4 regions of the Clostridioides sp. ZZV15-6598 genome follow, and region 2 is predicted to be linked to each of the others. Evidence: riboswitches for the same ligand, from Rfam matches in the RefSeq annotation. Region 2 holds a riboswitch; each other region holds the start of a gene.

Region 1 (7,656 bases), on a different contig from region 2:
TGTTATAATCTATCTATTTTTCTATTATCTTATTAAGTCACCATATGTTAAAAAGGTGAAGAAAAACAAAATAAACGTTTTGTTTTTCTTCACCTTTAAATTTTTACAATCATTACATAAATATTTTAATCTACTTTTAATAGTTTTTTAACTGACTTACTATAATCATTTCTCTTTACATCTTCTAAGAATCTATCAATTTCATGCTCTGATTTTGCATTTACAAAAATAGCAAGTTCTTCTTCATCTATAATATTATAGCTATCTATATACTTATCTAAACATTTTAAAATACCATCTCTATTATATTCACTAAATCTGACTACCGCACTACATTCATCTTCTATAAGCCCACTCAAATCCAATTTACCTTTTGAAAAAGACTTTATATTTGAACTCCTATCATCTATTATATCTATTATATCAGCATAAACAGCACTTCCTGTTGCACCTCTTCCAGCTCCCTTACCTACAAAAGAAAGTTCTCCTACTGAATCTCCTACTATAATTACTACATTAAACTCATTATCTATTTTAGACAGCATATTATCATTATCCACCAATGCTGGTCTAACAAATCCACTTACTTCTCCCAATTCATATTTACTTCTAGCAACTAATTTTATCTTACAATTTAATTTCTTAGCATATTCTATATCCTTTTCATCTATTGAAGTTATTCCTTCTAATAGCAAATCTTTCCAGTATACTATTTTCCCATAAGATAAAGTAGATAATATAGATAATTTTCTAGCACTATCATATCCTAAAACATCTGCATCTGGATTAACCTCTGCAAAGCCTAGCTCTTGTGCTTGTTTTAAAGCTACATCATATGGTAAATTTTCATCATACATCTTTGATAATATAAAGTTGCATGTTCCATTTAAAATAGCATTTATGCTTTTTATATTATTACCTTCTAGTGATTCTATTAATGGCTTTAAAACTGGAATACCTCCTGCTACTGATGCTTCAAATTTAATGCTAACATCATTTAAGTTAGCCAACTCTATAAGGTCACTACCTCTTTCAGCTAATAAATCTTTATTTGCTGTTACTACATGTATTTTTTTATTTAGAGCTCTTGTTACATAATCAAGAGCTGGATTTAGTCCTCCAATTACTTCAACTAATATATCAATATCTTTACTAAATATATCTTCTATATTTGTTGTTACCTTATCAAAATATCTCTTTGTTTTATGCTTCTCTTTGTTTTTAACTAAAATTCCAACTATTTCTATTTCTCTTTTTGAAGTATTATTCTCTATTAAATCTATTAATCCACTTCCTACTGTTCCATACCCTAATATTCCTATCTTCACTGTTCCATACCCCCATCATTTTTGATTGTATTAATTTATTTATATATATAAATAAATTAATTAAAAAAGCTTGAGTATAAACTCAAGCCATATGACGGGTTTATACTCATCTTTCAGCATAATTGCTGCAGGATTTAGCACCAATGTATATTAAAATATACTGGTTGCCGGGCTTCATAGGGCCAGTCCCTCTGCCTCTCTTGATAAGATTGCTAATTTAAATTTATGTTTAATAGTATAATACAATTTTTGCCAATTGTCACTATATTTTTTAACTTCTTTTTTCTAAAATAATCTAATTAATTATCTAACTGCTCTTTTAGTTGGTTTACCTTTTTTTGTAACGTTATTATTTTTAACCTTAGCTTTTGCCTGTTCATGCCCTGGGAAAAGTATCTTAGGCTCATCAATATTTCTCTTGTAAATAGTAAATTTAAAACCAATAGCTTGAACAAACTCTGCTCTTAAAGCTTCACATACTGCATTAGCAGTTTCTTTAGCATCAAGACCTGCATTTTCTAGTATAGTAACCTTTACTAATTCTCTAACTCTTAGCATATCCTCTAATTGCTCTAAAAAGCTTTCTGTAACGCCTTCCTTACCAATTTGTGTAGTAGGCTTTAAAGTATTTGCTAAAGATCTTAAATATGCTCTTTGCTTTCCTTTTAACATATTATCACCTCTATAATTCTATATCAAAATTAATTGTAAAATTCAAATTCCAATTCATAAATTCTAACTATATCTCCATCTTCAATTCCCATCTCTCTAAGCCTATCAAATATACCTTGACTTTCCATAGCTTTTTGGAAATATTGAAGTGATTCCATATCATCAAAATTTACAGAATACATTATTCTTCTAAGTGCCTTACCTGTAACTACATATACACCATCTTCAACATCTATGTTCAATTCTTCTTCTGTTCCAATATCAAGTTCTGGTCTATACATTTCTTCTTCTGAAACTAATTCTATATCTTCTACTTCTTTTAACATTTTAGAAACGTAGGCAATTACATCATCTATTCCTTGACGAGTTGCTGCAGACATCTTAAATACTGTATATCCTCTACCTTCTAATTCATCCTTAAATTTTTCAAATTGGCTTTCATCTTCCAATATATCAAATTTATTTGCAACTACAACTTGAGGTCTTGTTGAAAGCTTCTCATTATATAACTTAAGCTCATCATTTATTTTGTCAAAATCCTCAATTGGGTCTCTACCTTCTAGTCCAGATATATCTACAATATGTATCAATACCTTAGTTCTCTCAACATGTCTTAAGAATTCATGACCTAATCCTATACCTTCAGACGCACCCTCTATAATTCCAGGTATATCAGCAAGTACAAAACTATCTCCAAACTTAGTTTGAACAACACCTAAATTTGGTGTCAATGTTGTAAAATGATAGTTTGCAATTTTTGGCTTAGCTTTAGTTACAACTGATAAAAATGTTGACTTACCTACATTTGGAAATCCTAAAAGACCTACATCTGCTATCATTTTAAGTTCAAGAGTTATCCATCTTTCTTCTCCATCTGTACCAGACTTTGCAAAAGCTGGAGCTTGTCTTACTGCATTTGCAAAGTGTTGATTACCTTTACCACCTATACCACCTTTTGCAACTACTGCTGTATCTCCTTCTTTCTTTAAATCTGCTAATACAAGACCTGTAGCTTCATCTCTTATTACTGTACCTGCTGGTACTTTTAATATTAAGCTTTCTCCATTTTTACCAGCTCTTTTACCTTTGCTACCGTCGCCACCGTGTTGAGCTTGATATTTTTTCTGGTATTTGAAGTCCATTAATGTTCTAAGACCTAAATCAACTTCAAATATGATGCTCGCTCCACGACCACCATCTCCACCATCTGGCCCACCAGCTGGAACATATTTTTCTTTTCTAAATGCTACCGAACCATTTCCACCATTTCCAGCTTTAACAAATATTCTCGCTTTATCTATAAACAAATTCTTCACCTACTTAATTAAAAACTTTTAATTAGCATTACCAAAAATACTATTATAAATTCATCAGTATTATAAGAAAAAGGAGTGCCTCAACACTCCTTTTATGTATATTACTCAGCTATTGCTACTGGATATATACTAACTTTTTTTCTCTTCTTATCTTTTCTTTCGAATTTAACAGTACCATCAACTAATGCAAATAAAGTATCATCGCTACCTTTTCCAACATTAGTTCCTGGATGTATTTTAGTTCCTCTTTGTCTAACTATTATACTTCCAGCAGTTACTAATTGCCCATCGAATCTCTTAACACCTAATCTTTTAGATATAGAATCTCTACCATTTTTAGAAGAACCTACCCCTTTTTTAGATGCTAATAATTGTAAATTCATGTTTAACATATGGAGTCACCCCCTACTTTTTTAAAATTTTTATATTTTTTGGGTATTCCCGTTTAATTTCTTCAACCGCTAATTGAAAGTGATTTAGTAATAACTGTGCATCTTTTAGATATGTATTTTTAACTATACATTCTATATGCCCTTCTTCTCCTACTACTTTTTCAAATTCAATCTTTTGTAACTTGTCTAAAGAATTTATAACTGCAATCGCATTAGACGTAACTGCAGCACATACTATATCATAGCCTATTTCAGCAAAATCAGCATGTCCCTTTAAACAAAAACCTTGCAACAAGAAATCATCATTATAATAATACTTAACTTTTATCATAACTAGTCCAATAACTAAGCGTTAATTTTTTCTACAACTATCTTAGTGTATGATTGACGATGTCCTTGTTTTCTTCTGTAATCTTTTTTTGCTTTATACTTGAAAACTATAACTTTCTTAGCTTTACCTTGTTCAACAACTTTTGCTTGAACAGATGCTCCTTCTACTACTGGAGAACCTAATTTTAATTCTCCATCTTTAGAGCAAGCTAATACTTCGTTTAAAGTAACAACATCACCTGCGTTAGCTTCTAACTTTTCAACGAATAATACATCACCTTCAGAAACTTTATATTGCTTTCCACCAGTCTTTACTATAGCGTACATTAAATACACCTCCTCGGTCTCAAACTCGCCAGTACAAGGTACTTCATTAGAAGATTTAGACCTTTACTGTGCGGCATTACAATTATTAATTATAAAATATTTACATTTTATTGTCAACTATTTTATCAAAAATAACATTTGTTTTATTGTGTTTTAATGCACTGTTTGCGTTTAAAGAAATTTTCATATTATATTTTTCACCAATTTTATCAATTATATCCATATAATCTTCTTTTATTTGTTTAAAAACAAAATCATTGAATTCTATTATTATGTTCTTATAAACTGTATGCTCACTTATTCTCATAATTTCTTTCTCGACACTATCTACTATAGGATGTATAGATTTTATAGTTTTCGTTCCATCACAACATGGGCAATCCATTAAATAATACTTATCAACAGACTCTTTTTCTCTTCGTCTTGCAACTTCCACTAAACCAAGTTTTGTCATTCCTAACACTTCAGCTTTTCTCTTATCTTTGCTAAACTCTTCCTCTAATATGTGTAATACCTCATTTTGATATTTCTTTTTATACATATCAATAAAATCAATTATTATTATTCCAGCTATATCTCTAATTCTAAGCTGTCTTACAATTTCCTTTGCGGCTTCAATATTTGTTTTATAAACAGTCTCATCAAGTTTCCCAGTTCCAACAAACTTACCAGTATTTACATCTATAACTGTAAGAGCTTCTGTCTTTTCTATTATTAAATAACCACCACTCTTTAACCATACTTTTTCATTTAATAATTTTTCTATTTGAGATTCTATTCTATATAAATCAAACACATCTTTATTTTCTTCAAGACATAATTTATCAATATAATCATTATTTATAAGCTTCAAAGTAGGTCTTAATTCACAATATTTATCATAATTATTGGTAATTATAGACTCAATCTCATCATTTACATTATCTTTTACATATTTAGTTGCAAAATCTAAGGATTTATATAATAACTTTGGTCCTATACCAAGCTTATATTCTTTTAAAATATTATCATACTTTAATTTTAACTCTTCTATATCTTTTTTTATTTCATCATGAGTACATCCTTGAGCTTCAGTTCTTATTATTAATCCCAAATTTTCTTTATTCACTGCTTTAGTAATTTTTTTTAATCTAAATCTTTCTCTTTCATCAGTAATTTTATTTGATATTGTGGTTCTGTCGTTGGAAGGTATATAAACAATATACCTTCCAGAAATACTAATTTCAGTATTTAATTTTGCACCCTTAGTACCAATTTCTTCTTTATTTACTTGAACCAAAATATCTTGACCAGATTTTATGGTACTTTCTTTTTTTAACTGTAAATAAGCAAGTTTCTTAAATCCAATATCTACAAAACATGCTTCTATTCCTGGTATAACTTTTTTTACAATTCCACGATATATATTGGATACAGTTTTTTTATTTAAATTATCTTCAACAAAAAGTTCTACTAACTTTCCATCTTCAAGCACTGCTGTTTTCTGAGACCCTATTAAGGACTCAATAACTATCTTCTTCACAACTTCACCTCTCACTAACTTACATAGGAGTCACTAATTCCCCATCTTCTAATACATATAAATCTCTTCTCAATATATCAACTTCTAATGGGTCAATATCCAGTTCAAACATCTCTAACATTTTAGGAATAAGTATATTAGTATTTAAATTAGTTTTTGAACCTGTAGCTATAGTAGCAGTAAGAGTAATATGGTCATCTTCTAAATTTAAAACATCAAAAGTTCTTATCATAGGTCTTATATCAACTTCGACCATTTTTCCTTTTTTATTCTTTTTTGTTATGATTATTTCTTTATTATTCATAAAGTCAATTACTTTTCTTTTTACAAACTCTTTAGTCAAAGGCCTTTTTAAATCTATATTAAACAGATACTCTCCATAATCTATCACAGAAGAAAGAGAAGGTGTCTGCCTATCAATTTCCTCTGCTTTAATAAATTCTATCCCCTCTGGAAGTTGAACTGACACTTTACCTAAAAACTCATCTACTGATAAATCATCTTCTATCTCAATATCCACATACTCGCCTTGGCTTTCTGTTCCTAATGCTAAAGCATTACCATAACTCATCTTAGGATGAGGGTTAAACCCTTGAGAATGTGATAAATTTATTTCAGCTCTCCTAAATGCTCTTTGTAATAATCTTTGAAGGTCAAGATGTGATATATATATCATATCACCTTCTTTTTTAAATTTGACTCTCATTATTTTACTCATATTAACAAAGCCCCCTTCCTATATCATGTATATTTATTCCACAACCATTACAATTATGTCTGCAATCAGAAGTGATTTTTTCTTTTTTAGCATTTTCGTCTTCTCTAATCAAGAATTTTTTACTTACACCTACATCTATATGGTCCCAAGGGAATACCTCTTCATATTCTCTATTTCTATGTGCATAGAAATCTATAGAAAGATTGTTTTTTTCCATAGCTTCCTTCCATATATCTAAACTGAAGTGTTCTGCCCATCCATCAAATTTTGCACCTAATTTAAATGCGTCATATATAACTTTTCCTATCTTTCTATCTCCTCTAGCTACTACAGCTTCCATTAAACTAGTTTTTGAATCATGGTAGTTGTATTTTATATTGTTATTTCTCAATTTATTGACTAAATGTCTTTGCTTATCAACTACTTCCTCTGTTGTATCTTGACCATGCCATTGGAAAGGTGTAAATGGTTTTGGTACAAATGTAGACGTACTTACTGTAACACCAAAGCTTCTTTTTAGCTTTCCTCCATTTACTTTTCTATAAATATCAATAACTTTATAAGCTAATTTAGCTATTCCATCCAAATCATCATAAGTCTCAGTTGGCAATCCAATCATAAAATATAGTTTAACACTATTCCATCCCATTTCAAAAGCTCTTTCTGTTGCATTTTCTAAGTCTTCTTCTGTAACACCTTTATTTATAACGTCTCTAAGTCTCTGAGTTCCTGCCTCTGGAGCAAAGGTAAGTCCAGATTTTCTTACTTGTTGTATTTTATCAGCAATCTCCATTGAGAAATTGTCTAATCTAAGTGATGGAAGTGAAATTCCTATATTATTAGATGCATACTCGTCTACTAAATAATCAGTAAGCTCAGACAACTTACTATAATCACTTGTACTAAGTGATGATAATGATATTTCATCATATCCAGTATTCTTAACTAATTTGTCAAGTATCTCTTTAAGTCTTTCGACACTCTTTTCTCTTATTGGTCTGTATATCATACCAGCTTGACAAAATCTACATCCTCTTGTACAGCCTCTAAA
Region 2 (7,656 bases):
AGATACTATAAAAGGTAAACGTTTGGCTATGATAAAGAATAGTACATATAGAGGTGATTTTATAGGAAATGTAGTAAGGTATGATACAATAGATGAATGTATTCAAGCTGTAAATAATGGTGAGGCAGATTATACATATGTAAATGAATATTCTGCTCAGTACTATATTAATTTGCCTAAATTTAATAATATTAAGATGATTCCACAAACTTATGAAAATCATAAAGTTTGTTTTGGAATTGTTAAACCTATTAATAAAGAATTATTAAGCATATTAAATAAGTCAATTTCTGGAATTCCAGCAGAAGATATGCAAGCTATAATATATAAAAATACTACTTATAAACCTGATTTTTCACTATCATACTTTATTAATAGAAATCCGGCTCAAACAATTTTAGTTATTACAGGGATTTTGTTGTCTATTATCATAGCTTTAGCTTTGGGTATATATCAACGAGTTAAAATGAATAAAAAAACTTCTTTAGAACTTGAAAAACATTTACGTGTGTATGGGCTTATGAATGATTATTTTATTGAGTATGATTATAAAAAAAACACATTGATGTTTTCAGTACCACCTACAAATGAGAATGAACAACCTAAATTAATTACATATGATTATTCAAAATCTAATAAAGCTGAAAGTTCTACTAGACAAAGAGCAGAATTTTTAAATGTAATTAAGTCACAAAAAGATGGAATTAAAGAAGCTTACTTATTTTTTATAGATGAACAATTTCATTGGCTTAGATTTGCTATTGAAACTGTATATGAGGACACAGGATTACCTGCATATACAATTGGAAAGATAAATATTATTGACAATGAAAAAAAAGAAAAAGATATTCTATTAGAAAAGGCACAAAGAGATAGTTTAACTCATATTTTTAATGCAGAAACCAGTATGCAGATGGTTAAACAAAGTTTATACAAGCTTAGAGTGGGTGAAAAGGGTGCTATATTTTTATTAGATGTAGATCATTTTAAATCGATTAATGATACTTATGGACATTTAAGAGGAGACAAAGTGCTAAAAGCAGTTGCAGATATTCTAAGTGAGAACTTTGAAAGAGAAGATATTGTAGGGCGTCCAGGTGGAGATGAATTTATTGTCTACATGAAAAAAATACAAAATATAGATGAAATTATTGAAAAATGTTTACAATTACGCGAAAAGGTACAATGTATTTATTTAGATGAAAATAGATACATCACTGTCAGTATTGGAGTTGCATTAGCGGTTTGTAATCAAGAGTATGATGAGTTATATCAAAAGGCTGATAAGGCACTATACTGTGCTAAGGAAAAAGGGCGCAATAGATTTGAGATTGCAGATTTTAAATAAAAATAAACAGACATCAAACTGGTAGTGTCTATGATTATAGTATTTATATAGATTCAAAAGTTTGTTAACAGAAATTAAACCTAGGCCTATTGGTAAATTTGAAAAAATGATGTTTTACAAAAACATGCAATGTCAAAAATAAACTATGTAGAATAAAATTTTCTATATTTTAAGTAACAAGAGAATTTTATTAAAGTTTAATACACGTTATTTAAGAAAAATGATTATACAATATTTTACTAAGTTGGTTATTAAAAATGTTTAGAAAATTTATTTAAAAAATCATACTAATTATTTATAATATATAAAAACCTAGTTAGCATAATTGTAGAATATCTGATAAACGTGAAAACATAGGGGATAGAGGTATTTTATGAAGAAATTTTTAAAGATAGCTATCTTAGTTTTATTTGTTTTATTAATTTCTATAAGTTACATTTCTGTTCAATTAATTCACAACATTGGAGATTATGGAAAGTTGATTAATTATGTTGGTATTGTTCGTGGAGCTAGTCAACGTCTAACTAAATTAGAAATGAATCTTCAACCAAATGATGAACTAGTAGAATATATCGATGAAATTTTACATGAATTAAATACAGGACATGGAAAATATGGTCTAGTAGTCACTGACTGTAAAAAGTATAATGAGTACTTATCTTTATTGGAAAGAAAATGGGAAGATTTAAATATTGAAATTAAAAAAGTAAGGATGGAAGAAGATAGTAGTCAGTTATTACAAGCAAGTGAAGAATTTTTTGAGATTGCAAATGATACAGTATTTGAAGTAGAACATTATTCTAAGGAAAAAAGCAATTATTTAATGACATTAATAATTATAATATCGATTGTAGGTATAGTAGCATGGATTATATTGATTATACAGTACAATAAAAGATTAATTAGACTTGAGAAACTAAACGTAGATTTAAAAAATATTGCATATAAAGATGAACTTACAGGAGCAAATACTATAGAAAAGTTTAAATTGGATGCAGAGCAGTATATTTATAAGTATAAAGACAAGAAATTTGCTATATTTTATATTGATTTTGAAAATTTTAAGTATATCAATGATATATTTGGATACGATTATGGCGATATGATATTAAAACGCTATTCTAATTTTATGATGGATGATATTGGAAAATACGAAATATTCGCAAGAGAGATTGCAGATAGATTTGTTGCATTAAGATGTTATGTAGATAAGGAGACTTTACTAAGAAGACAAGAAATTGTAGATGATAAGTTGATTAACATTACAGATGAAATTAAAAATAAATATAGTATTACCATTGTCAGTGGAATTTGTTGTATTGAAGATGTGAATGAAAAATTAAATATAGATGATTTAATAAATCGTGCAAATTTTGCACAAAAGACTGTCAAAAACAAACCAGGTACTAAGTACGCTTTTTATAATGAAAATATTCGTAAAAAAATGATTGAAGAAAATACAATTAAGAGTAGAATACATGAAGCACTCAATAAAAGAGAATTTGTTGTTTATTTTCAACCTAAAGTTAATTTGCATAATCAACAAATAGGTTGTGCAGAAGCCTTAGTACGTTGGATGACACCAGACAAATGTGTGATATCTCCAGCAATATTTATTCCAATACTCGAAAAGGAATTTTTTATTAGTTTGGTAGACCAATATGTGTTTGAAGAGGTATGTAGATGGCTTAGAAAAAGATTAGATGAAAATAAAACAATTGTTCCTATATCAGTTAATGTTTCTAAGATACAGTTTTATAATGCTAAATTTGTAGAAACTTATTCTCAAATAAAAAATAAATATAATATACCTAAAAATACTATAGAAATTGAATTTACAGAAAGTGTTGCTTTTGAAAATCAAGAACATCTTTTAGAAATTGTACATGACTTACATGAAAGTGGATTTACTTGTTCTTTGGATGATTTTGGAAAGGGATACTCGTCTCTAAGTGTTTTGAAGGATTTACCATTTGATGTTTTAAAGCTTGACTCAATGTTTTTTAAAGAGAGTTTAAATAAAGAAAAAGAAAAGATAGTAATAAAAAATATTATACAGATGATAAAAGAGTTAAATATTATAACTGTTGCTGAAGGTATTGAATATAAAGAACAGGTTGAGTTTCTTAAAGAGATTGGGTGTGATTTGGTTCAAGGGTTTGTCTTTTATAAACCAATGCCAATGTTAGAGTTTGAAAAAATACTAGATAAAGAAATTGTTTATAGTTTATAATAGTTAAAGTATATTTTAATACATACGAATCTAATGAAGGACTTATATTATAAGTACTTTATTAGATTTATTAACTATTTAAGACTTATAGTGATACAAGTGCTGAGAATAGTATCAATATATATTATATACGATTTTAAATAAATAATTATATGAAAACTATAAATTATTATAAGGTTTTATATGAGGTGCAAATAATATGAACTTATTAGTAGTGTTAATGGTGAAAACATAAATAAAGACTATAAGTAGTTTTACTTATAGTCTCTTAAATATTACTATTTTCTTCCTGCAACCCATTTTAAGCCCCAGTTAAATTCATCATCCATTTCTCTATGTCCTTTAAAGTATTTAACTACTTTTTCAACACTAAATGTTTCATCATTTACATTTTCTATTAATGCTATTGAACACATGTTATAACCGTTTTTATGTTCATCAAGCTTAACCACTAAATCAGAATCCTGTTTTTGTTTAATAGTTACAATTCCATCAGCTTCTGACCAATTAGCTACACCTTCATAAATAAAAGCATAAATCAATATTCTTTTTATTTCTTTTATCTTATTACCATTGATTCTTATATTTTCGCCTTGTGTATTACTTCCTGTTCGGTCATCTCCATCTAGTTGAGCAAAAGGAGGATGTTCTAAATTACCAAAGGAATTGCCTAATGCTTGAACAGCGCCCTTTACACCATTTTTCATTTCAAACAAGCAACCTAAATCTAAATCTATATTACTACTTCTTAGAGCTCCAAAAAAGCCCTTTTTTTGTACCTTTTGATTCCAATTTAAATTAACTAAAATCTCACCTAAATCGGTATTTTCTTTTTTTGTAAGATTTATTTTTTGTCCTTTTTTCAATTCTATAGCCATAGTAATCTTCCTCCACAAACATAGATTTACTTAAATGGTAGCACTTAATAAGTCAATATTCAACAAGATTACAATAATAATGTTAAAATTATACTAATTCTACTAGAAAACAGGAATTACAATTCCTTTGTATTTTTCTTCAATTAAGTTTCTTGCTTTATCTGATGTAAGAACCTCTTGTAAAACTTTAATTTTTTCACTGTCTTTATCCTCAGTTCTAAATGCTAAAAGGTTAGCATACTCATCATTTACTGGTGCTGTGTAGATTCCATTTTTCTTAGCATCAAGACCAGCAGGTACTGCATAAGTAGTGTCTATAAATGCAGCAGTTACATCTGGAAGAGAAGATGGTATTTGAGCAATATCTAATTCTTTGAATTGTATGCCCTTTGGATTTTCAATTATATCTTTAGGACTAACTAAATTATTTTCTTTAGGTAAAGTTAAAAGTCCGATACTTTCAAGATATCTAAGGTCTTTAGAACAAGAAGATGGATTGTTGCTTATTGCAATTGTATCTCCTTTTTTAAAATCATCAACAGATTTTATTTTGTAAGAGTAAAGTATCGCTGGGCATACATATAGTTTAGTCCCAGCCATTATTTTATAGCCTTTAGCTTTAACAGCTTCTTTTAGATAAGGCTCATGCTGAAATAGATTTGCATCAATTTCGCCATTATTTAAAGCTTCATTTGGAAGTATGTAATCGTCAAAGTTTTTAACTTCTAAAGTATAACCTTTTTCTTCAATAAGTGGTTTTAATTCTTCTAATAACTCTCCACCTGGAACTAAAGTAGCACCAACAACAATTTTTTTATCGTCTTTAGATTTTGAACATCCAACTACAGATAAAGTAAATACTAGACATAATAACAAACTTAATAATTTTTTGAATTTCATAAAAATTCCCTCCTGAATATAATTGATTAGTTAAAAATAAAATACCCTCTTTTTATCACATTGTGAAAATAAAATAAGCCTGAGTGTAAACTCAGGCTTTAAAAGCTAATTTAAACTCATCTTTCAGTACAATACTGCAGGATTTAGCACCAATGTATATTAAAATATACTGGTTGCTGGGTTTCATAGGGCCAGTCCCTTCACCACTCTGGATAAGAAGTATTAATTTTTAATTATGTTATACATATTAGCATGATTTTCTATATCTGTAAACATAATTTTGTAAATATTTTAAAGTTTTTGTTATTTTTACTTAACACCTAAAATTCCAGAAACTAAAATATTAGTATCAGCACCTAAGAAATAGTCATTTATTTCAATACTATCTAAAATAGATCTTAATGAATTTTCCTCATGTTTTGTACCAACAAGTTTATCTTCTACAAAAGATACATCACACTTTCCAAAGAAATCTCCAAAAAACTTTATACTAGTTATTATACCTTTATCAACATTTAAATTAAATTCTACATTTCCACCAGCATATTTTAATTCATTTGAAAGAGAGTATTTCGGTGAATTACCAAAATTCCAATCCCAAGTTTCATATTTTGATTTAGTAAGCTTTTCTATTTCCTCTATGTCATATTTACTTAGAGAATAATTTGTATTATCAGCATTTGTTGCAGAAAGATAATTCATTATAGCATCTTTAAACTCAAGTATATCCATATCAGACTGTAAGTGTTCACTTATATTGGTTACACGAGACTTTACAGATTTTATACCTTTACCTTCAAATTTTATGGGTTTTACTTTTAGTGCGTTTGAAAGGTCATTTATTTCAGATGAAAATAAAAGTGTCCCATGGTGCATTACTTTATTTTTATAGTTATGTTGAGCATTTCCAGAGAACTTTTTACCATCTATAAGAAGGTCATTTCTTCCAGAAAACTCAGCACTGACATCTAAAGTTTTAAGTAAGTCTATTATTGGCTGGGTGAATCTTCTAAAATCACTAAAACTATTATTATTACAAGCTATAAATGTAAAGTTTATATTTCCTAAATCATGAAATACAGCTCCTCCTCCAGATTGTCTTCTAACAACTGGTATTGAATGTTCTTTTATATACTCTAAGTTTATTTCAGAGAGTGTATTTTGATTTTTTCCAACAATTATAGAAGGTTCATTCCTCCATAAAATAAATAAATCTTCATCAAAATTTTTAAGTAAATATTCTTCCATTGCTAAATTAAAATAAGGGTTTGTTTTTTCATTGTAAATTAATAACATTAAAGTAATTCCTCCATATAATTGATAAAATTTTTTTAGATGATTTTGGTACAATTAATTTTATAATTCGACAATGATATAAAAAATCCTTTAAAGTAAAATTTTTAAAACTTCCTTGCAAAGTTTAAATAAATAATATATACTCAAAATATATTTAATAAAAGTGAATAAAAGGGTAGAGGCGCAATAATCTATCAGTACCAATAAGGAGTTAAGCACAAAGATTTATTGGGAAAGGGGATATTGCCGAAGTTTTATAATCGATGCTTTAAGATTATATTGCTGGGGGTACATAAAATATATGTACAACTGTCACAGGTTTATTTGTGGTGAGCTATCATTTAAGGAATTATATTATATTTGTTTTTTAGTATTATCAATGTATTGTAATGTTTAAGCCTTGAGTGTTTACCACTCAAGGCTTTTTTATTTTATCATAACCCATAATACCCTATATAATTCACAAAATTAAAAAGAGAGGGAGATTTATATGAGAAATAAAAAATTTAATATTATTTTTCTGACGACAATTATGTTTATAATGTCAACTGTAATGGTGTTTGCAGAGGAAGATATAGATACCATTGCACTGGCTAATGCAGAAAAATTTGGAATCTTAACTTTAATACCACCATTAGTTGCCATAATACTTGCATTTATAACTAAAAATGTAATAATTTCTTTACTGCTAGGAATTCTTTCTGGAAGTTTTATAATTCAAGTCAGTGGAGTCAATGTATTTGCTGCATTTATACAAGCATTTTTAGACTTAGTAGATAGAGCTTTAGTATCTCTATCAGACCCGTGGAATGCAGGGATAATACTGCAAGTCTTAGCAATTGGGGGAGTAATAAACCTCGTCGCCAAGATGGGAGGTGCTAAGGCTATAGCTGAAGCACTTGCAAAGAGAGCAAAATCAGCTAAAGGTACACAGATTATAACTTGGTTTTTAGGTCTTTTAGTTTTCTTTGATGATTATGCGAATTCATTAATAGTAGGGC
Region 3 (7,656 bases), on a different contig from region 2:
TGCTGGTTATAAAGCGGATATTGTTGTTCTAAATAGTTTAGAAAATATGGAGGTAGATAGTGTTTATAAAAATGGCAAATTGATAGATGAAGGAATTTTTTCTAATTATAAATATGAAATTAAGGATAAAGAGTTACTTAATACAGTTAAATTTAACGATATTAATAGAGAAAAAATACAATTAAAGTCAAATGAAAAAAATTATGTAATGGAAATTGTACCATATCAAATTCTGACAAATAAATTATTTGAATCTATACCAAACAAAAATGGATATTTCAATCCAAATGAAGAATACTCAAAGCTTTGTGTTGTTGAGAGACACAGAATGACTGGAAACATATCAGTTGCACCATTAAAAGGTTTTGGTATAAAAAATGGAGCAATAGCAACTACTGTAGCCCATGATTCACATAATATAATAGTTGCAGGTGATAATGATGATGATATTATAGTTGCGGTAAATTACTTGAGAGATATACAGGGTGGTTATGTAATTGTATCAAATGGAAAAGTACTTGCTCATTTAAGCCTTCAAGTAGCTGGATTAATTAGCACTCTTCCAGCAGAAGAAGTGCAAGAAACAACTGATAATATGCTAAAAATAGCAAGAAAAATGGGAGTTCCAAAGTATGTAGACCCTTTTATTACACTTTCATTTATGGCTCTTCCAGTTATTCCGAAAATAAGACTTACTGATTTAGGTCTATTTGATGTAGAAGAATTTAAATTTATATAGATTAGAGTATTAGAAGATTAAAAATAAATAGGCAGGATTTAATACATAATTAAATCCTGCCTATTTTAATTACTATAATTATTTAACATAAATTCCAGTTTAAATGTTCTAATCAAATAAAGTTTAAAATTTTTAGTATATAAGATTTACATATTCATGAAATTTTCTATACAAGAAAGTAAAATATTTTATTTATATAGAGAAATATAGGGTACTAATATAAATATAGTATAAATTATTGATTTAAAAAATTGCTTTTAAAAAAGGAGAGATATTTATGTTAAGTATAGGTACAAAAGCACCAGAATTTACATTAGAAGATAAAGATGGAAATAAAGTCAGTATGTCAGATTTTAAGGGGAAAAAAGTAGTAATATATTTTTATCCTAAAGATAATACACCAGGATGCACACGTCAGGCATGTGCCTTTAGAAACGCATATGAAGGATTTAAAAATAATGATATACCAGTTATTGGGATAAGTAAAGATAGTATTAAATCACATCAAAAATTTGCAGAAAAACATGAGCTTCCTTTTATTTTACTTTCTGATCCAGATTTAACTACTATTAAGGATTTTGATGTGTGGAAAGAGAAAAAAATGTATGGGAAAACTGCTTTAGGAGTTGTTCGTGCAACTTATATTGTAGATGAAAGTGGGATTATTGAAAAAGTTTTTGAAAAAGCAAAGCCAGATACAAATGCACAAGAGATTCTTGAATATTTGGAAAAATAGGAGTAATAGAAATTTATGATTATAATGTTATCACCAGCTAAAAATATGAAGCATGTACAAGAGTTTGATAGAGATTTAAGCTTACCCTGCTTTATAGATAAAGCAAAAGAAATATCAAAGAATATAAAAGCCTTTAGTGTAGAGGATTTCAAAAGTAAAATGAAAATCAACGAAAAATTAGCCATATTAAACAAGAGTAGATATGATAATTTTAAATTTGATAGTTTAGGTACTCCTGCAATCTTAACTTATGATGGAATACAATATAAAAATATAGAAGCAGAGAATTTTACAAAGCAAGACGAGGAATTTGCAAATAGTTGTATTCGAATCATAAGTGGATTATATGGGGTCGTAAAACCATATGATAGCATATATGAGTATAGATTAGAAATGCAGACAAAATTACAGATAAGAAAATTCAAAAATTTATATGAATATTGGGGAGATAGTATATATAAAGAATTAAGTAAAGAAAATACAGCTATTGTCAATCTTGCGTCAAGTGAATATAGTAAAACTGTAGAAAAATTTATCAATGATAATGATACATATGTAACGTGTACTTTTAAAATAAATAAAAATAATATGCTAAAAGTAGAATCTACACAAGCAAAGAAAGCTAGAGGAATGATGGTAAAATATATTGTTAAAAATAAAATCGAAGATATTAGTGACTTAAAAAAGTTTAACTTAGAAGGATATAAATATCAAGAAGATCTATCTAATAATAATGAGTATGTGTTTGTGAAAGAGTAGATATTTTTATATAGACTTTAAATTGAATTGTTAAATTTAGGTAAAATATAATTGTTGAGTATTGAATTGAATTGGATTTTAAAATATAATTATTCTTAAATCAAAAAAAGAAAGGAGTGATCTTCCAAAATGGAAAATCACAAACAGATGCCTTGGCATTCGATGGCAACACATGAAGTATTAGAGAGTTTAGACTCATCAGAGGAGGGGCTCACCGATACCGAGGCGGAAAACAGGCTTAAAGAGTATGGTTTAAATGAACTGAGAAAAAGACCACCTAGAACAGTTTTACAAATGCTTTGGACCCAAGTTACAGATGCTATGGTATTGATACTAATAGGTGCATCAATATTATCTTTAGTATTTGGAGAATTTACAGAAGCTTTTGTAATTCTAATAATTGTAACAGTAAATGCAGTTATTGGTATTGTTCAAGAAAAAAAAGCAGAATCATCACTGGAAGCACTAAAAAATATGAATTCACCTACAGCACGTGTTATGCGTGATGGTGAAGAAAATGTTATCCAAGCAAGTAATCTTGTAATAGGAGATATTGTTTTTTTAGAAGATGGAGCAATGATTCCAGCAGACATTCGTTTAATAGATACATCTAGTTTAAAAATTCAAGAAGCTTCTTTAACAGGAGAGTCTGTCCCATCAGAAAAAGATTCAGATGACCTTTTACCTGAAGAATGTGTATTAGGAGACCGTAGTAATATGGCTTATACGTCTTCAATTGTCACATATGGTAGAGGTGTAGGTGTTGTAGTTGCAACTGGGATGGACACAGAAGTAGGTAATATAGCACATCTTTTAGATTCACAAAATGATTTTGATACTCCTATAAAACGTAAACTTAATACTGTTGGAAAGACATTAAGTGTCATAGGTATTATTGTATGCGTTATTATATTTGCAATAGGTGCATTTTATCAGAGACCTCTCTTGCCAATGTTTATGATTGCAATTTCCCTTGCTATATCAATTATTCCAGAGGGATTACCTGCAACAGCAACCATTGTAATGGCTCTAGGTGTGCAACGTATGGCTAAAAGAAATGCTTTGATTAGAAAGTTGCCAGCAGTTGAGACATTAGGAGGAGCTACAGTAATATGTTGCGATAAAACTGGTACATTAACCTTGAATAAAATGACTGTTACACATATTGCTGTAAATGGCGATTTTGAATCTGGAAAAGTAACATCAATAGATACTGCATCTGAGAAGCACCCACTAGTATATAAAGAGATTGTTTATGCTGGTGCACTTTGTAATGATGCCTGTATAAATCCAGATAAAACAGATGAAATATTAGGTGACCCAACAGAAGGTTCATTAATTTTTATGGCTAATAAATTTGGAATAGATCAAGACACTCTTGAAGAGAAATATCCACGTGTATTTGAGCAACCTTTTGATTCTGACAGAAAATGTATGACAACTGTTCATGATATAGATGGAAAAATCACTGCATATACTAAAGGTGCAGTGGATGAACTTCTCCATTTATGTACTAAAATATTAACATCAAAAGGTGAAAGAAATATTACAGAGTTAGATAAAAAAAATATACACGAATTATGTCTCACTATGTCTAAAGATGCATTACGTGTACTTGGTTTTGCTAAGCGTGAAATTTTATCGATACCAAAGGAAGATAGTGAAAACATAGAATATGATTTGACATTTATTGGTATGGTTGGAATGATTGACCCGCCAAGAACTGAGGTAGCCGATGCAGTAAAAACTTGTAAAGAAGCAGGAATAAGAACCATAATGATAACAGGTGACCATAAAGTCACTGCCACAACAATAGCTCATGAACTTGGAATTTGGAATGAAGGAAATACTGTTATATCTGGTGATGAACTTGATAATTTAAGTGATGATGAACTAGATAAGGCTGTTAAAAATGCTACAGTATTTGCTCGTGTATCACCATTTGATAAACTCAGAATTATAAAGTCTCTAAAAAGAATTGGAGAAGTACCAGCAATGACTGGGGATGGGGTAAATGACTCCCCTGCATTAAAGTCTGCTGATATTGGTATAGCTATGGGTATAAGTGGTACAGATGTGGCAAAAGATTCTTCAGATATGATTTTAATGGATGATAGTTTTACCACAATTGCTTATGCAATAAAAGAGGGTAGACGTGTATATAGAAATATACAAAAGGTTATACAATTCTTGCTTGTTGGAAATATAGCAGAGATACTTACACTATTTGTTGCAATATTGTTAAACTGGGATACTCCACTTCTTGCGGTGCATATTCTGTGGGTAAATCTTGCAACAGCAACTCTTCCAGCTCTTGCTCTTGGAGTTGATCCACCAAGTAGAAATATAATGAAGCACCAACCTGTTAAATCAGAAAGTTTGTTTGAAAAAAACCTTGTACAAAGAGTTATTACTCAGGGGATATTTGTAGCAATAATGACCATTTTAGCATATAAAATTGGTCTTAATATAGAAAACCATACTGTAGGTCAAACAATGGCATTCTGTGTATTAGCACTTTCACAAATGTTGCGTGCATTTAGCCAGCGTTCAAATACAGATTCTATGTTTACTAGAAATAGTGGTAAAAACCCATTTCTTTTAATCTCATTTTTAGCTTCCGCTTTACTTATGGCAGTTATATTATTTGTTCCTCACTTTAGAGATGCATTTAATTTAACTATTTTAAACACTTCGCAATGGCTTGTAACAGTGATTTTAGCTATAATGTCTGTAGTTCAAGTAGAGGTGGGAAAATTTCTTAAAAGAAAATTATATAAAAAGTAGTTGACAAAATTAGGAAAAAAATATAAGATATAAAACATAGAAAAATTAAATAAATCTTATCCAGAGAGGTGGAGGGACTGGCCCTATGAAACCCGGCAACCAGTATATTTATATACATTGGTGCTAAATCCTGCGGCGGAAGCTGAGAGATGAGTATAATTAAGCTTATACAGAGCCTGAGTTATATACTCAGGCTTTATTTATTTTAAATCTCATCTGACAAATAGTTTAATTTTCTTAATTAAAATTTAAGGGGGATACAAAAATGTATAACAAAGAAACAATATGTGTGCAAGGAAATTATAAACCAGGAAATGGAGAACCAAGAGTTTTACCTTTATATCAAAGTACAACTTTTAAATATAGTAGTATAGACCAACTTGCTGACTTATTTGATTTAAAAGCTGAGGGTCATATGTATTCCAGAATAAGTAATCCTACTGTTCAAGCTTTTGAAGAAAAGATAAGTTTGTTAGAGGGAGGAGTATCATCTGTTGCCGTATCATCAGGTCAATCTGCAAATATGTTGGCAGTTTTAAATATATGTAAATCTGGAGATAGTATACTTTGTTCTTCAAAAGTATATGGAGGAACATTTAATTTATTAGGACCTAGTCTTAAAAAATTTGGAATAGATTTAATATCATTTGATTTAGATGCAAGTGAGGATGAAATAGCAGAACTTGCAAATGAAAATACTAAAGTTGTATTTGCAGAAACACTTGCAAATCCAACTCTTGAAGTTATAGATTTTGAAAAAATAGCAAATGTAGCTAAAAAAATTAATGTTCCATTTATAGTTGATAACTCATTAGCATCACCAGTACTTTGTAATCCACTAAAATATGGAGCAAACATAGTCACTCATTCTACTACAAAATACTTAGATGGTCATGCTTCAAGTGTTGGTGGAATTATAGTAGATGGTGGAAATTTTAACTGGGACAATGGAAAATTTCCAGAATTAGTTGAGCCAGACCCAACATATCATGGAATAAGTTATACTGAAAAGTTTGGCAATGCTGCATATGCTACTAAGACAAGAGTTCAATTACTTAGAGACTATGGAAATTGTTTGAGTCCATTTAACGCATATCTTACTAATTTAAATATTGAAACACTACATCTTAGAATGGAGAGACATAGTGAAAACGCACTTAAGATAGCTAAGTTTTTAGAAAAACATAAAAATGTAGATTGGATTAACTATCCAGGACTTGAAAATAATAAGTATTATGAAAATGCCAAGAAATATCTATCAAAAGGATGTAGTGGCGTTTTATCATTTGGAGTAAAAGGGGGACTTGAAAATGCTAAAAAATTTGTGGAAAAACTACAAATAGCAGCATTAGTCACTCATGTATCAGATGTAAGAACTTGTGTTATACATCCAGCTTCAACTACTCATAGACAATTAACAGAAGAACAATTAATTGCATCTGGAGTACTACCTTCACTAATAAGATTATCTGTTGGAATAGAAAATGTAGAGGATTTAATAGCTGACTTAGATCAAGCTTTAAATTTCTAATAGTATAAGAGAAAGAGAAGTGAAAAGATATGGCTTTAATACTACCAAAGGGACTACCTGTTATTAATAAATTATTAGATGAAGGAATAGATGTAATTTGTAAAGAAGACTTTAATAAAGATTTAGAATACAAAGAAAATATAGATACTAAAATAGCTATATTAAATCTAATGCCAATAAAAATAGATACAGAGTTAGATTTGCTTAGAAGAATAGATAAAACAGGTTTTAATGTATCTGTAGAATTTATTAAAATCTCAACAAGAGAGAGTAAAAGAAGTTGTAATGAATATGTTAAGAATTTTTATAAAACATTTGATGAAGCAAAAAAAGAATCTTTTGATGGTTTTATAATAACAGGAGCTCCAGTTGAACAAATGGAGTTTGAAGAAGTTGATTATTGGGATGAACTAAAAGATATTATGGATTATTCTAAGAGAAAGGCTAAATCTACATTATATATATGTTGGGCAGCTCAAGCAGGTCTTTACAAATACTACAATGTAAAAAAACTTCCATTAAGTCAAAAATGTTTTGGAGTATTTAAGCATGAAGTAGATAAAAATAGTAAGATAGTAGATGGATTTGAAAAAGAGTTTTTTGCTCCACATTCAAGACACACTACTGTAAATATTGAAACTTTGAAAAATAATGATGAATTGAGCATTGTAAGTCATTCTAAAGAAGCTGGTCCTTATATAATTACAAATTCAAGAGATGTATTTGTAATGGGTCACAGTGAGTATGATAAATATACTTTAGATAGAGAATATAAAAGAGATGTAGATAGAGGTGATAAAATCTCAATACCTCAAAATTATTATATAAATGATGATCCTTCAAAAGAACCAACTGTTAAGTGGAAAAAGCATTCAGAACTTTTATTTAGAAATTGGATAAAAAATTATCTAATAATATAAAATACAATTAAAAAAATATGGAAATCTATAAGGTATAAAAGTAATTATCATACTTCTTTATACCTTATTTTTATTTTATAAAATTGACATTATAAAAGTAGTTTTATATAATAAAACTAAACCGACTGATGGTCTATTGAAAGGAGAAAATATATGAGAATTATAAAAGACCCTGAAGAACGTA
Region 4 (7,656 bases), on a different contig from region 2:
ATAATTGGAGATATCTTGTCAGCTAAATAAAGAGCTGGTATTTCTTTTGTGTATATATTTCCTACATCTGAAAGTAGTGCTAGATTCATCATTATAGCTGCTGCCATAAGGGCTACTCCACCTACTATACCTCCCCATACAGCATCTCTCTTATTTTCTGCTGAAGCTCCCATTCCAGTTAAAAATGTTATTACTATTATTACATTATAACAAGTATAAAGCACTCCTGAGAAATATCCATTTGATGTAGCAGTTTTGACGTTTAGACTATCAACTATAGCTCCTGCATTTGATAAAGCACCAATATTACTAAATAAACTAATTGCTCCTACTAAAAGTGTAAATATTATTATTATAGGACCTATATTACCTAGTATCTTGGAAAGTCTTGTTAAACCTAGAGATACAGTTATTAGGGAAACGATTGCCATACCAATCCTACCTACATATGGATTTAACCCATAGTACTCTGACAATGTAGCTCCTGCTCCTGCAATCATTATTACTAATGTTCCAAACAAGAATAATGGCCCAAACCATTCAAAAAATGTACCAAGATATTTTCCACAATATACTTGATAAATCTTTATTGGTTCTTTAAGCTTTAGTTCTCTCCCTTTTTCTATAACTTCTGCTCCAAACCATGAGAATAATACCATAGATATTATTCCTCCTATAATACCAGCATATCCATAAAACGTAAAGAATTGTACTATTTCTTGACCAGTTGCAAATCCAGAACCTATTACAGTTGCTACATATGCTCCAGCAAAACTTATAACCATTTTGATGTTTATTTTACCTGACATACACACTACTCCCTCCTAAATAAAATAAATTTTTAATAAGTAAAATTTAATGTAAGTTTATTAAGACTATATTAGTTGTATTAGTGCTACTTTTCAATATTTTTTGAATTATTTAACATTACTTAACGAAATCTTAACCAGTTTTTAACATATGTCTTCTAATATGTATTAATTTAATGCAATATTATATAATGAAATATATTAATCTCAGTAAATAATGTTTCTTTATTATATGATTGAAAATTAGTATTTATTAAATATATTTAATTATAAAATAAAAAACTGCTAAAACGTAATTATAAAATTACATTCTAGCAGTTCCTTGTCTAAGCATTATTCACCTAATGCATCTTTTCTTAATTGTTCTACTTTATCAGTTTTTTCCCATGGTAAATCTATATCAGTTCTACCAAAGTGACCATAAGCAGCAACCTTTTTGTAAAGAGGCTTTCTTAAATCTAAATCTCTTATTATTGCTCCTGGTCTTAAATCAAAGTGTTTGTTTACTAGTTCAACAAGCTTTTCTTCTGAAACTTTACCTGTCCCAAAAGTATCTATAAATATAGATAATGGTCTAGCTATCCCTATAGCATATGCAAGCTCTATCTCACATTTCTCTGCAAGTCCAGCCGCAACAATATTTTTAGCTACATATCTAGCAGCATAGGCAGCAGATCTATCAACTTTTGTAGGGTCTTTTCCTGAAAAAGCTCCTCCACCATGTCTAGAATATCCACCATAAGTGTCTATTATTATTTTTCTTCCTGTAAGACCTGTATCTCCTTGAGGTCCTCCTATAACGAATCTTCCTGTTGGGTTTATATAAATTTTAGTATCTTCATCAAGTAATTCAGCTGGTATAACTGATTTTATAACATGCTCAATTAAATCTTGTCTTATCTTATCATTTGATACTGTTTCACAATGTTGAGCTGATATAAGAACTGTATGTACTCTTACAGCTTTATTTCCTTCATATTCAACAGTAACTTGAGTTTTTCCGTCTGGTCTTAAATAATCAACTAAACCTGTCTTTCTAACTTCTGTAAGTCTTCTTGATAATTTATGAGCTAATGATATTGGAAGTGGCATTAATTCTGGAGTTTCATTACATGCAAATCCAAACATTATACCTTGGTCTCCAGCTCCTACTTTTTCTATTTCTTGTTCTATTTCTTCTCCAGTCTTACTTTCTAGACCTTCATCAACTCCCATAGCTATATCTCCAGATTGTTCATCTATAGAAGTTATAACTGCACAAGTGTCACAGTCAAATCCATATTTTGCTCTTGTATATCCAATTTCTTTTACTGTTTCTCTTACTAATTTAGGTATATCTACATAAGCAGATGTACTTATTTCTCCAGCTACTAGAACTAAGCCTGTTGTTACTGTAGTTTCACAAGCTACTCTAGACTGTGGGTCTTTTTCTAACAATGCATCTAATATTGAATCTGATATTTGGTCACATATCTTGTCAGGATGTCCTTCTGTAACTGATTCTGATGTAAATAAATGTCTTGCCATTTTTGTTCCTCCTTATTCATTCTTAATTTTTATTATAGGTTTTACCTTATCTTCAATTCTTAGAAATTTTACTCAAAATAAAAAACCTCTCCTTATAAGAAGAGGTTAATAATCGTAATCGCATACTAATTAACTGACCTCATCTTTCAAGACTTTTGTCTTGTAGGAATTAGCACCTTTTCCCATTTGGGTGGTTGCTGGGCTTCACAGGGCCTATCCCTCAGCCTCTCTTGATAAGGTAATCAAGATTTAAATTTTATTTTACCTTATTAGCTTACTATTTTTTTAAAATTTTGTCAAGATTTTTAGTCATATTTTTGCCATCACTTTTTTTGTGAGACAAATAAAATATTATCTCTATCTGAAATTTAAAGTTAGGTCTTTTTAGTGCTTTTTATTCATATATTTTTTTGAAGGGGGTGTTCCTATTGTATTTAGCTAAAGTAAATTACAGCGATGATGATGTTATACAGGTGCTAAGTTCAGTTCTCAAAACCATAATTAATGAAAATACGATTGTTGTTTGCATAGGAACAGACAGGGCTATAGGTGATACTTTAGGCCCTTTAGTTGGAACAATACTTAAAAACAGTAAATTTAAATACCCCGTTTACGGTACACTAGATAACCCTATTCACGCCTTAAATATATATGAGTCTTTAGATACTATAAAAAATACACATATGCAAGGTAACTTCTTGGCTATAGATGCTTGCTTGGGGTCGCAGAGTAACATAGGTAATATACAAATTAGAGAAGGACCTATCCTGCCCGGAAAAGGTGTGGGAAAAAAACTACCTCAAATAGGAAATTATTCTATAGTAGGAATTGTAGATAAAATTGATGAAAATAACAGACTTTCATTTAATAATATACGTCTTAGCTTTATATTAGACTTAGCTGAAACAATAGCTTTAGCACTATTGGTATCTACTTAAATCTTATATAAGGTAACTGATAAAATTTTTTATATTAAAAGGGTAGATACTATAGAGTATTTAATTTAATAAATACTCCAAATTATCTACCTTTTTATTTTGATGTTTATTCTTCTGTTTTCATACGCATAAATTTTATTTTTCTACTAAAGCAAACATTAACTCACCTTTACAGACAAGTTCTTCACCAACATAAGCTTTAGCATCTGCTTTTGCTATATTTCTTCTAAGTGTTGTCATTTCAACTTCCATAGTCAATGTATCTCCTGGTCTTACTTCTCTCTTGATTCTAACTTTATCAATACCTGCAAATACACCTAATTTGCCTTTATTTTCTTCTAAAGACATCATTGCCACTCCACACACTTGTGCTAGAGCTTCTACTATCAACACTCCTGGCATCAACGGATAATCTGGAAAATGACCTTGAAAAAATGGTTCATTAACTGTTACATTTTTTATACCAACAGCTCTTTTTCCAACTTCTAACTCTGTAATCTTGTCCACTAATAAAAATGGATACCTATGTGGTATTAGTTCTTTTATTTCATCTATATTTAACATTTTAAACTCTCCTAATTATTTTCTTTTGAAAGACCCACCTGTTTCAAGTAAATCTATTGAGCCCAAAGCAATCCCTGTTCCTTTTGCAACACAAGATAGTGGCTCATCTGCTATTGTAACAGTTATTCCTGTTCTCTGTTCTATTATTTTATCTAATCCATATAATAATGAGCCTCCGCCAGTCATTATTATACCAACATCCCCTATGTCTGCCGCTAGTTCAGGTGGTGTTTTTTCTAAAACAGCATGAGTTGCAACAACTATTTGTTCAACGCATTCTCTAAGGGCTTCTAACATTTCTGTTGAGTTTATAGTTATAGAGCTAGGAAGACCTGTAATCAGATTTCTTCCTGTTATTTTCATATACTTTTCTTCTTCTCTCTTAAATGCAGAACCAATTTCAAACTTAATTTTTTCTGCGGTTCTTTCTCCAATAAGAAGATTATGTTGTTTTTTCATGTACTTAACTATAGCATCATCAAATCGGTCTCCACCAACTTTTATAGATTCACTTACAACGGCTCCTCCTAGTGATATTATGGCTATATCTACAGTTCCTCCACCAATATCTATAATCATATTGCCATTAGGTTGTGATATGTCTACACCAGCTCCTATAGCTGCTGCTATTGGCTCTTCTATGATATATACATCTCTAGCCCCAGCTTGTCTAGTAGCATCCTCTACTGCTCTCTTTTCTACTTCTGTAACACCTGTTGGCACGCATACCATAATTCTAGGCATAAAAAATCTTCCAAAGCCTTTTTTATCAACTATCTTATCTATAAAAGATTTTAACATCTTCTCAGTTACATCATAATCTGAAATTACACCATCTCTTAAAGGTCTTATTGCAACTATATTCCCTGGTGTTCTTCCTATCATTTTTTTAGCCTCTTCTCCTACAGCTAAAACAGAATCTGTTCTGTTGTCTATTGCCACAACAGATGGTTCTTCTAAAACGATTCCCTTCCCACTAACATAAACAAGTACATTTGCAGTACCTAAATCTATGCCTATATCAGCTCCAGCCATTTTTTCAACTCCTTCATTTATATATTAGATTATATTATAAGCCTATTTATTAATACTCCTATAATAAAGCATATACAAAAATCTCGCTTTAATCAAGAGAAAATAAATGTTTTGGAGGTATTATTCTTTTGCTATTTATAATTATCTAATATATTTCTTATAATAATTTAATGTAATAAAAAAAGTAGGTTTTTAACCTACATTTTTTTATGTTCCTTCTCATACTTTAATTTCGTTGCTAATCCCCCTCTAATATGTCTCTCTGATTTATTTTTGTCTAGCACACTTTTAACTTCTTTGGCAAGGGATGGATTTATTTCCTTCAATCTTTCTGTAACATCCTTGTGAATTGTACTTTTACTTACTCCAAATGTCTTGGCTGTTTGTCTTACTGTAGTGTTTTTTTCAAGTATATATTTTGCTACCACTATGGCTCTTTCCTCTATATGAGATCTCAAAGATTACCCCCCTCACATAATAGCTTTAATGATATATATGTAAAAACACCAAAAAATATAACAAGCTTAACCAAATATGATTAAACTTGTTATACTTTTACTTAATTAGACTCATTGGGTCTATAGATTTTTCTCCATTATATGCTTCTAAATGCACATGTATACCTTCTTCACTTTCTATCTGAGAAGTACTTCCTACAGTACCTAGTGATTGTCCTTCTGTTACTTTCTGATTCTTCTTAACATTAACATTTTCATCTAGATTTGAATATACTACTACAGTATTATTGTCGCTTTTTATTTTTACTGATTTTCCATATTCTTCATCATCAAATACATCTGCTACCATTCCGTTTAATAGAGATTTTATTTCTTTACCTTTAGTACAACTAACATCTATACCTTTATGAGTTTCCCAAACATCCAATGTTTTAGAATAACTAGGTTCTTTTTCTGAATATTCTCTTATTACCTTATCACCAATGTAATTTAATTTTGTTGTACTTGACTTATTTTCTTCTTTTGCCTTAGCTTTTTCTAAGTTTTGTTTTGAATCTGTCGCAGTAGGGATAGCATCTTTCTTATCTTTTTCAATTAAATGTATTTCCTCTTCACTATCTTTATTAGATTTTTCTATCATGCCTTTATTAGAAGCTAATTTATCTACATTATTATTTGTAAACCAAACTCCACCTACTGCTAATAAACAAACACATACAAATAAAGATAAATAAAAACCATCTTTTTCTAACAGTTTTTTCTTCATTTCGCACCTCCAAATATATTTCTACATTTGGATTATTGACGTGTTTTTGGTATTTTATACAATTATTAGTATATATCTTTTATTTTTGTATCAGTATAGTAATGTGATAATATATCATAGTATTTATAGCCTTCTTCTGCCATACCTTCAGCTCCCCATTGGCTCATACCAACACCATGACCATATCCTTTTACTACAAAATCTATGTATCCTTCTCCAAATTTTATATCAAAGTTTGCAGAATTTAAGTTAAAAACAGTTCTCAAATCTTTTCCTGTGACTTCTTTGTTTCCTAATTTTATTTTTTCTACAGTTCCCGCATCACTTCTTTTAGTTATTGCAACTTGTTTACTCAAATTATTCACATCTATTACAATACTGCTATAAGATTTTCTAAGACTCTTAACAAAATCTGTGTTGCTTATTTTAAGTGTTGATGCAAATTTTGGAGAATACTTATCATATGGGCTTTCTACAGATTTTAAATAAGGATATTTTGATGAAAATACTTCTTCACTATTCTCTGTCTTCCCTGAAGAGGTAGAGAAATAAAGAGGAAGTATAGCCTTATCATTATAAGTTATTATCTGCCCCTTAGTACCTTTAACTGCATTTTGAATTTTAGAATACTTATTTTTAATCCATTCTTCGCCATTCAACTTTTTAAGAGTAGCATAACTCTTGTATTCCTGACAGTGTTTATAGTCAGTACATACCACTGCATTTTTATGTTTACTTGATTTCCCATGTTCTTGCTTATATACTACATACGTTCTAGCTGCTACAGCTTGGGCTTTTAAAGCCTCTATATCAAAATCCGAGGACATCTCACCAGCTAGTACTCCACATAGATAGTTTTCCATGTCCATTTTTTCAACTTTACCTGATATGTGATTATAGACATTGATAACTGGTGTTTTTTTGTCTACAGTTTCATAGTTTACTACCTTTTTATCTTCTTTCTTACTTTCATCTTTAATATCATTTTTTTTAATGGTTTTGTTTATCGATACTACTTTCTCTGGTTTTTCAGTTAGTTCCACATTTTTGTAAGAAACTAAAGTTATCAATGAAGGGACTAACACAGAGCAAGTTACAAATCCTAACAAAACAACCAATGGGTTCTTCATATACTCTCCTCCTTAGCTTTTAAAACCTTGTATTTAAGTATATGAACAACCCTATCAATTTATAACTTACTTATCTAAACCAATTATTAATCTTCTACTATTTTGATTTGACCACCTAATGCTGTTATCTTTTTATCTATATCAACATAACCTCTTTGAATATGGTATATTTCTCCTATTTGAGTTTCTCCTTCTGCTATAAGACCACATAAAATAAGCGCTGCTCCTGCTCTTAAATCAGTAGCATTTACTGCTGCACCATGTAATTCATCTACTCCATTAACAACTGCACTTCTTCCATCTATTTTTATATTAGCACCCATTCTATTGAATTCAGCAACATGCATAAATCTATTTTCAAAAACAGTTTCTATAACTACACCAGTTCCATTAGCTACAGTAAGCATAGCCATAAATTGAGCTTGCACA

The links. Region 2 has a riboswitch for S-adenosylmethionine ahead of KGF50_RS13885 (MetQ/NlpA family ABC transporter substrate-binding protein). Riboswitches for the same ligand answer to the same signal wherever they lie in the genome.
Region 1: another riboswitch for S-adenosylmethionine. It lies ahead of KGF50_RS05835 (homoserine dehydrogenase); the one in region 2 lies ahead of KGF50_RS13885 (MetQ/NlpA family ABC transporter substrate-binding protein).
Region 3: another riboswitch for S-adenosylmethionine. It lies ahead of KGF50_RS15105 (O-acetylhomoserine aminocarboxypropyltransferase/cysteine synthase family protein); the one in region 2 lies ahead of KGF50_RS13885 (MetQ/NlpA family ABC transporter substrate-binding protein).
Region 4: another riboswitch for S-adenosylmethionine. It lies ahead of metK (methionine adenosyltransferase); the one in region 2 lies ahead of KGF50_RS13885 (MetQ/NlpA family ABC transporter substrate-binding protein).

The regions. Positions count from the first base shown of each region.
Region 1 covers NZ_JAGWCS010000019.1:30,178-37,833, reverse strand. The annotation lists gene KGF50_RS05835 (homoserine dehydrogenase) at 126-1,328, opposite strand; SAM riboswitch class I at 1,432-1,538, opposite strand; gene KGF50_RS05830 (YhbY family RNA-binding protein) at 1,632-2,000, opposite strand; gene obgE (GTPase ObgE) at 2,030-3,307, opposite strand; gene rpmA (50S ribosomal protein L27) at 3,418-3,708, opposite strand; gene KGF50_RS05815 (ribosomal-processing cysteine protease Prp) at 3,722-4,039, opposite strand; gene rplU (50S ribosomal protein L21) at 4,054-4,365, opposite strand; gene KGF50_RS05805 (Rne/Rng family ribonuclease) at 4,466-5,887, opposite strand; gene KGF50_RS05800 (TIGR03936 family radical SAM-associated protein) at 5,907-6,605, opposite strand; gene KGF50_RS05795 (TIGR03960 family B12-binding radical SAM protein) at 6,607-7,656, opposite strand, start outside.
Region 2 covers NZ_JAGWCS010000073.1:2,859-10,514, forward strand. The annotation lists gene KGF50_RS13870 (diguanylate cyclase) at 1-1,348, shown strand, start outside; gene KGF50_RS13875 (GGDEF domain-containing phosphodiesterase) at 1,722-3,581, shown strand; gene KGF50_RS13880 (TerD family protein) at 3,860-4,459, opposite strand; gene KGF50_RS13885 (MetQ/NlpA family ABC transporter substrate-binding protein) at 4,562-5,359, opposite strand; SAM riboswitch class I at 5,473-5,578, opposite strand; gene KGF50_RS13890 (lipoate--protein ligase) at 5,669-6,655, opposite strand; lysine riboswitch at 6,824-7,000, shown strand; gene KGF50_RS13895 (Na+/H+ antiporter NhaC family protein) at 7,146-7,656, shown strand, end outside.
Region 3 covers NZ_JAGWCS010000089.1:793-8,448, reverse strand. The annotation lists gene ade (adenine deaminase) at 1-739, shown strand, start outside; gene bcp (thioredoxin-dependent thiol peroxidase) at 1,017-1,475, shown strand; gene yaaA (peroxide stress protein YaaA) at 1,491-2,234, shown strand; gene KGF50_RS15110 (calcium-translocating P-type ATPase, PMCA-type) at 2,364-5,021, shown strand; SAM riboswitch class I at 5,075-5,177, shown strand; gene KGF50_RS15105 (O-acetylhomoserine aminocarboxypropyltransferase/cysteine synthase family protein) at 5,287-6,552, shown strand; gene KGF50_RS15100 (homoserine O-succinyltransferase) at 6,582-7,472, shown strand; gene KGF50_RS15095 (TetR/AcrR family transcriptional regulator) at 7,626-7,656, shown strand, end outside.
Region 4 covers NZ_JAGWCS010000017.1:22,318-29,973, reverse strand. The annotation lists gene KGF50_RS05330 (hypothetical protein) at 1-809, opposite strand, end outside; gene metK (methionine adenosyltransferase) at 1,143-2,336, opposite strand; SAM riboswitch class I at 2,473-2,576, opposite strand; gene yyaC (spore protease YyaC) at 2,765-3,274, shown strand; gene fabZ (3-hydroxyacyl-ACP dehydratase FabZ) at 3,410-3,838, opposite strand; gene mreB (rod shape-determining protein MreB) at 3,854-4,873, opposite strand; gene spoIIID (sporulation transcriptional regulator SpoIIID) at 5,071-5,331, opposite strand; gene KGF50_RS05300 (M23 family metallopeptidase) at 5,429-6,097, opposite strand; gene spoIID (stage II sporulation protein D) at 6,163-7,227, opposite strand; gene murA (UDP-N-acetylglucosamine 1-carboxyvinyltransferase) at 7,314-7,656, opposite strand, start outside.